Regions from separate parts of the Mesorhizobium sp. WSM3868 genome, predicted to be linked through region 2. Evidence: riboswitches for the same ligand, from Rfam matches in the RefSeq annotation. Region 2 holds a riboswitch; the other holds the start of a gene.

Region 1 (3,405 bases), on a different contig from region 2:
CGAAGCAGCTCGTCGAGCACAAGCTTCGGGTTGCGGGTCGCCTGCAGCGTTTGCGACAGGACGACGAAATCGAAACCTTTGTCGGGGTAGAATTCGAGGTCCTTGTCGGCATCGCCCTGGACGACGGAAAGGCCGCGCGCCACGCATTCGTTGACGCCGCGCTGTGACAGCTCCAGGCCGCGGCCATCAACCTGCTTGGTCGCCTGCAGAACCTCCAGAAGCACGCCATCGCCGGAGCCGACATCGAGCACGCGCGAATGCGGCGGGATGAGATCGGTGACGACTTCGAGGTCGACGCGCTGGGCGCGATTAACGCTCATGGGCACACCTCCGGCCTTTGAGCATTTGCGGCCAATGGGAATCTCGGCGCCTCAGAAGTGCGGCCAGGACACAGAGATCGCGCGCCGTTCATAGGCTGAGCCCCCTTGCGCGCGCGGCCGAGGCTATGAAGCCGTTGATGGCCGCGAACAATTCCGGTTCGTCGAGCAGGAAAGCGTCATGGCCGCGATCGGTCTCGATCTCGACGAAGGAGACGGACGCGCCGGCGGCGTTCAGCGCATGCACGATCGAGCGGCTTTCCTCGGTCGGGAACAGCCAGTCGCTTGTGAACGACACGAGGCAGAAGCGTGTCTTGGTGCCGGCGAAGGCATCCGCCAGCCGTCCGCCGTGGTCGGCTGCAAGGTCGAAATAGTCCATAGCGCGGGTCAGATAGAGGTAGGAGTTGGCGTCGAAACGGTCGACGAAGGTCATGCCCTGATGGCGCAGATAGCTTTCGATCTGGAAATCGGCGTCGAAGCCGAAGGTCAGCGCCTCGCGATCCTGCAGGTTGCGGCCGAACTTGCGGTGCAGCGCTGCTTCCGAGAGGTAAGTGATGTGCGCGGCCATGCGCGCCACGGCGAGGCCCTTTTCCGGCCGCCTGCCGAAATCGAGATATTTGCCGCCGTGCCAGTCCGGATCGGCCATGACGGCCTGCCGCCCGACCTCGTGGAAGGCGATGTTCTGCGAGGAATGGCGGGCGCCGGTGGCGATCGGCAACGCGGAGAAGACGCGTTCCGGGTAGCTTGCGGCCCATTGCAGCACCTGCATGCCGCCCATCGAGCCGCCGAGCACGCAGAACAGCTTCTCGATGCCGAAATGATCGACCAGCATCAGCTGCGCCCGCACCATGTCGCGGATGGTGATGATCGGCAGGTCGAGCCCATAGGGCCTGCCTGTCGCCGGATCGGTCGAGGCCGGGCCGGTGGAGCCGAGGCAGCCGCCGATGACGTTGGCGCAAATGACAAAAAAGCGGCTGGTGTCGATGATCTTGCCGGGGCCTATCAGCACCTCCCACCAGCCCGGCTTGCCGGTCACCGGGTTGGTGCTGGCGACATGCTGGTCGCCGGTCAGCGCGTGGCAGACGAGGATGGCGTTGGAGCGGGCGTCGTTGAGGGCGCCGTAGGTCTGGTAAGCGACCTGGAACGGCGACAGCACGGTGCCCGCATCGAGCTTTAGCGGCTTGTCGGGACCGAACTGCAACACCGGGCTCGACGGTTGGTCGGCCTCGTGGTTGGTCCTTGGAGCGCGCTGAGCGGCCATTGCATTCCCCATCCAGTCCGCATCGATTTCGATACGGTGTCCGGCCGGCAACGGACAACAAAAAACCGGCCTGCCTTCGCAAAGCCGGTTACAGGTTGCAAACGGCCCTTTAGCGAATTGTTTAACGTGGCTGCAAGCCGACCGGCCAAATCACCACGGGAGATCCGGCTGTTCTTCTAGGGCCAGCGCCGCGCTTCGTCAACGGTCTGCCTACGCGCGAGCGCGCCGGCCCTCGACATTCGGGGCCACGGCCTGTATTTCCGCTGCGGCCTCGAACCAGGGCCTCTCGACGGATTTGTGACATGAAGCAGGATCAGCCACGTCCGACGCCCCGCGCGGGCATCATGGACATCGAGGCCTATGTGCCGGGAAAAAGTACCGCGCCGGCCGGCGTGACGAAGGTCTACAAGCTGTCGTCCAATGAGAATCCGCTCGGGCCCTCGCCGAAGGCGATCGAGGCCGCCCGGGAGGTGGCTGCCAAATTGGACGTTTATCCCGACGGCTCCGCCCGCCGGCTGCGCGAGGCGATCGCCGATGTGCACGGCCTCAATCCGGCAAACATCGTCTGCTCCAATGGCTCCGACGAGATCCTGGGGCTGCTGGCGCAGACCTATCTCGCGCCAGGAGACGAGGCCGTGTTCACCGAACACGCCTTCATGGTTTACAAGATCTATATCCAAGCCGCCGGCGCCAAGCCGGTGGCGGTCAAGGAGACGGACGAGCGCGCCGACATCGACGCAATCCTCGCCGCGGTGACGCCGGCGACGCGGATCGTGTTCCTCGCCAACCCCAACAATCCGACCGGCACTTATGTGCCGTTCCAGGAGGTGCGCCGGCTGCATGCCGGACTGCCCAAGAGCGTGCTCCTGGTGCTCGACGCGGCCTATGCCGAATATGTGCGGCGCAACGACTATGAAGCCGGCATCGAGCTGGCCGGGAGCTCGGAGAACGTGGTCATGACCCGCACCTTCTCCAAGCTCGGCCTCGGCGGCGCACGCATCGGCTGGATGTACGGACCGGCGCATATCGTCGATGCCATCAACCGGGTGCGCGGGCCCTTCAACGTCAATGCGACCGCGATCGAGGCCGGTATCGCGGCCATCCGCGACCGCGCCCATATTGAACGCAGCGTGGCGCATAACGAGAAGTGGCTTGCCTGGGTCAGCGAGGAACTGACCGGGCTCGGGCTGCGCGTGACGCCCAGCGTCGGCAATTTCGTGCTGATCCACTTCCCCGACAACAAAAAGCATTCGGCAGCGGCCGCGGACGACTATCTCAGTGCGCGTGGCTACATCCTGCGGCGCGTCACCGGCTACGGCTTTTCCAACGCGCTGCGCATGAGCATCGGCATCGAGGAGGCCAATCGCGGCGTCGTCGAGGCGCTCCAGACATTTCTGAAAAGCTGAAGCACCATGACAGCACCGATGTTCGGAAGAATAGCGCTGGTCGGCATCGGCCTGATCGGTTCGTCGCTCGCCCGCGTCATCCGCCGCGAAGGCCTGGCGCGCCACATCGCTATCGCGACGCGCAGCCAATCGACGCTCAAGCGCGCCGAGGAACTGGGTCTCGGCGATTCCTACACGACCGAGGCCGAAGACGCAGTGCGCGACGCGGATCTCGTCATCGTCTCGGTTCCGGTCGGCTCGTCCGGCGAGGTCGCGGCCGAAATCGCGCCGGCGCTGAAGAAAGGCGCGATCCTTACCGATGTCGGCTCAACCAAAGCTTCGGTGATCGCGCAAATGCAGCCGCATGTGCCCGTCGGTGTGCATTTCATCCCCGGGCACCCGCTGGCGGGCACGGAAAAGTCCGGGCCGGATGCCGGGTTCG
Region 2 (3,405 bases):
CAGCAGCCGTCGCTCGCCTTCTTCATCCAGTCGACCAGCACGAACTTGTCCGAGATGACGGCGTCGAGACGGCCGTTGAGCAGATCGGTCACCGCCTCTTCCTGGGTCGGGTAGAGCTTCGCCTCGGCGCCGGCCTTGGCGTAGACGTCCTGGGCGTAGTTGGCCTGGGTGGTCGAGGCCTGGGCACCGACCGTCTTGCCGGCAAGCGAGGCCGGCTCGGTCGAGGCGATGTCGGCGTCCTTCAGGGCGACCAGCGCAAGCGGCGTCGTGTAGTATTTATGGGTGAAGGCGACCTGCTTCTTGCGTTCCTCGGTGATGCTCATCGAGGCGATGATGGCGTCGAATTTCTTGGCCTGCAGGGCCGGAATGATGCCATCCCAATCCTGGGTGACGATCTCGCATTCGACCTTCATCTGCGCGCAGAGCGCATTGGCGATGTCGATGTCGAAGCCTTCGACCTTGCCGTCCGGCGTGATGGTGTTGAAGGGCGGATAGGCGCCCTCGGTGCCGATCTTGATCTTTTCGGCCGCGTCTACCGAACCGACGCCGAGCGCCAGCATGGCGGCGGCCGCAGCCGACAGGATCCATCTGGATATCTGCATTTTCATCCCCTTGGCTTCAGTTGCTACATGGTCGGACGCAGCCAAGCACGGCGCGCCAGGCCGGGCAAGCACAGCCTGGTTGGGCGATCAGCGCGCGGCGCGGAAATGCTTGGAGAGCTTCAGCCCCTGCGCCTGATAGTTGGAGCCCAGCTCGCTGCCATAAAGCGCTTGCGGCCGCTTCAGCATATGCTCGTAGACGAGGCGACCGACGATCTGGCCGTGGTCGAGGATGAACGGCACCTCGTGGCTGCGCACTTCAAGCACCGCGCGACTGCCGCTGCCGCCGGCGGCGGAATGGCCGAAGCCCGGGTCGAAAAAGCCGGCATAGTGGACACGGAACTCGCCGACCAGCGGATCGAAAGGCGTCATCTCGGCGGCATAGAGCGGCGGCACGTGCACGGCTTCGCGAGAGACCAGGATGTAGAACTCGTCCGGGTCGAGCACGAGCTCGCCGGCCCCGCTCTTGTAGAGCGGTTCCCAGAAGTCGACCACATCCTGAGCGGCGCGCTTGTCGACGTCGACGAGGCCGGTGTGGTGCTTGCCGCGATAGCCGACCAGGCCGTCCTTGTCGCCGTCGAGATCGATAGAGAGCGCAATGCCGCCGCCGGAGATGTTGGGCGGCTCGGTCGCAACCAGCATCTCGGCGTGATGGAGGTCACGCAACTCATTCTCCGACAGCACCGCGTTGCCGGTGCGGAAGCGGATCTGCGACAGGCGCGAGCCGGCGCGCACGACGATCGGGAAGGTGCGCGGGCTGACCTCGAGATAGAGCGGGCCATGATAGCCGGCGGCGATCTTATCGAACTCATGGCCGCGGTCGGTCATGACACGCGTGAAAATGTCGAGTCGTCCGGTCGAGCTCTTCGGGTTGGCCGAAGCCGAGACTTCCGCCGGCAGCGCCAGGCCTTCCTGCAGCGGCACGATGTAGACGCAGCCCGTCTCCAGCACCGCGCCCTCGGCGAGATTGATCTCATGCAGCTTCAGCCGGTCCAGCTTGTCGGCCACCAGATGATCGGGACCGGGCAGAAAGGAGGCGCGCACGCGAAAGGCCTTGTCGCCCAGTCTGAGATCGAGGCTGGCCGGCTGGATCTGGTTGGTGTCGAGCGCGCGCGGCGACTTCAGCGCGCCCGACTGGAAGAGCGCCGCGATGTCCTGATCGGGAAGAATGCCTGTCTGCCGCAATGTCTGGCTCCGGGCGAAGTCATTGTCGTCGCAGTTTCCTGTCGCAAAACCGCGGGACACTTTTGCGGAGGCTGCCTGGTACAAACCTCTTAATCAAGCCGGCAATTGACGCAAGCGCGGTGCGGGTCTAAAGGGTCGTTATCCCGTGGTGATTTGGCCGGTCGGCTTGCAGCCACGTTAAACAAGTCGCTAAAGGACCGTCGGGCCGCAAGGCCGTATGGACCGGTTGCGACGTCGCGGCCGGTTTTTTTGTGTTTGGAAGCAGGGCGATGACCAAGACGCGTAACTGGAAACCTCAGACGGCACTCGTGCATGGCGGGACGCTGCGTTCCGGCTTCGGCGAGACCGCCGAGGCGATGTATCTCACCCAGGGCTATGTCTACGAGACGGCCCAGGCAGCGGAAGCCCGCTTCAAGGGGGAGGAACCCGGCTTCATCTATTCGCGCTACGCCAACCCGACCGTCGACATGTTCGAGAAGCGCATGTGCGCGCTGGAAGGCGCGGAAGACGCACGCGCCACCGCTTCCGGCATGGCCGCCGTGTCCGCCGCCCTGCTGTGCAGCGTCAAGGCCGGCGATCACATCGTTGCGGCGCGAGCCCTGTTCGGCTCCTGCCGCTGGGTGGTCGAGACGCTGGCGCCGCGCTATGGCATCGAGGCAACGCTGATCGACGGCACCGACATTGCCAATTGGGAAAAAGCGGTCAGGCCGAACACCAAGCTGTTCTTCCTGGAAAGCCCGACCAACCCGACGCTGGAAGTGGTCGATATCGCCGCTGTCGCCGCTTTGGCAAATTCGATCGGCGCACGCGTGATCGTCGACAACGTCTTTGCCACGCCGCTGCAGCAGAAGCCGCTGCAGCTCGGCGCCCATATCGTGGTCTACTCGGCGACCAAGCATATCGACGGACAAGGCCGCTGCCTCGGCGGCGTCATCCTGTCGGACAAGAAGTGGATCGACGAGAACCTGCACGACTATTTCCGGCACACCGGCCCGAGCCTGTCGCCATTCAACGCATGGACGCTGCTGAAAGGCCTCGAAACGCTGCCGCTGCGCGTGCGCCAGCAGACCGAAAGCGCCGGCAAGATCGCGGACTTCCTGGCCGGCCGGCCGGAGATCGCCCGCGTCATCTATCCGGGCCGGGCCGACCATCCCCAGGCGGATATCGTCAGGAAGCAGATGTCGGGCGGCTCGACGCTGATCTGCCTTGACGTCAAGGGCGGCAAGCAGGCGGCCTTCGCCTTGCAGAACGCGCTCGACATCGTGCTGATCTCGAACAACCTCGGCGACGCAAAGAGCCTGATCACGCATCCGGCGACGACGACGCACAAAAACCTCAGCGACGGGGCGCGCGCCGAGCTCGGCATCGGACCAGGCACGCTCAGGCTCTCCGTCGGGCTGGAGGATACCGATGACCTGCTCGCCGACATCGAACAGGCGCTCAAGGCGGCGAAGGAATGAACCGCCACGGCTGCAAAGAGCGCGCTTGAGCCGCAGCCGGCTCAAGCAATCTCTTCGAGTTCAGTCATCCCGCTGTTGCGGATTGTCATTGCGTTGCCACGCCATTCGACGGCTCCGCCAAGCCAGCCGCGCGCCCAGATGGCGGGAAGCATCGCGTCGCG

The links. Region 2 has a riboswitch for S-adenosylmethionine ahead of CK221_RS08835 (O-succinylhomoserine sulfhydrylase). Riboswitches for the same ligand answer to the same signal wherever they lie in the genome.
Region 1: it holds a riboswitch for S-adenosylmethionine, as region 2 does, so the genes downstream of both, CK221_RS22715 (homoserine O-acetyltransferase) here and CK221_RS08835 (O-succinylhomoserine sulfhydrylase) in region 2, are expected to answer to the same signal.

The regions. Positions count from the first base shown of each region.
Region 1 is NZ_NSGB01000016.1:60,822-64,226, forward strand. Features, by position in the region: gene metW (methionine biosynthesis protein MetW) at 1-320, opposite strand, end outside; gene CK221_RS22715 (homoserine O-acetyltransferase) at 409-1,578, opposite strand; SAM riboswitch at 1,668-1,745, opposite strand; gene hisC (histidinol-phosphate transaminase) at 1,881-2,984, shown strand; gene CK221_RS22725 (prephenate/arogenate dehydrogenase family protein) at 2,991-3,405, shown strand, end outside.
Region 2 is NZ_NSGB01000004.1:115,838-119,242, forward strand. Features, by position in the region: gene CK221_RS08825 (ABC transporter substrate-binding protein) at 1-602, opposite strand, end outside; gene CK221_RS08830 (2'-deoxycytidine 5'-triphosphate deaminase) at 690-1,784, opposite strand; SAM riboswitch at 1,920-1,997, shown strand; gene CK221_RS08835 (O-succinylhomoserine sulfhydrylase) at 2,054-3,244, shown strand; gene CK221_RS08840 (ceramide glucosyltransferase) at 3,286-3,405, opposite strand, start outside.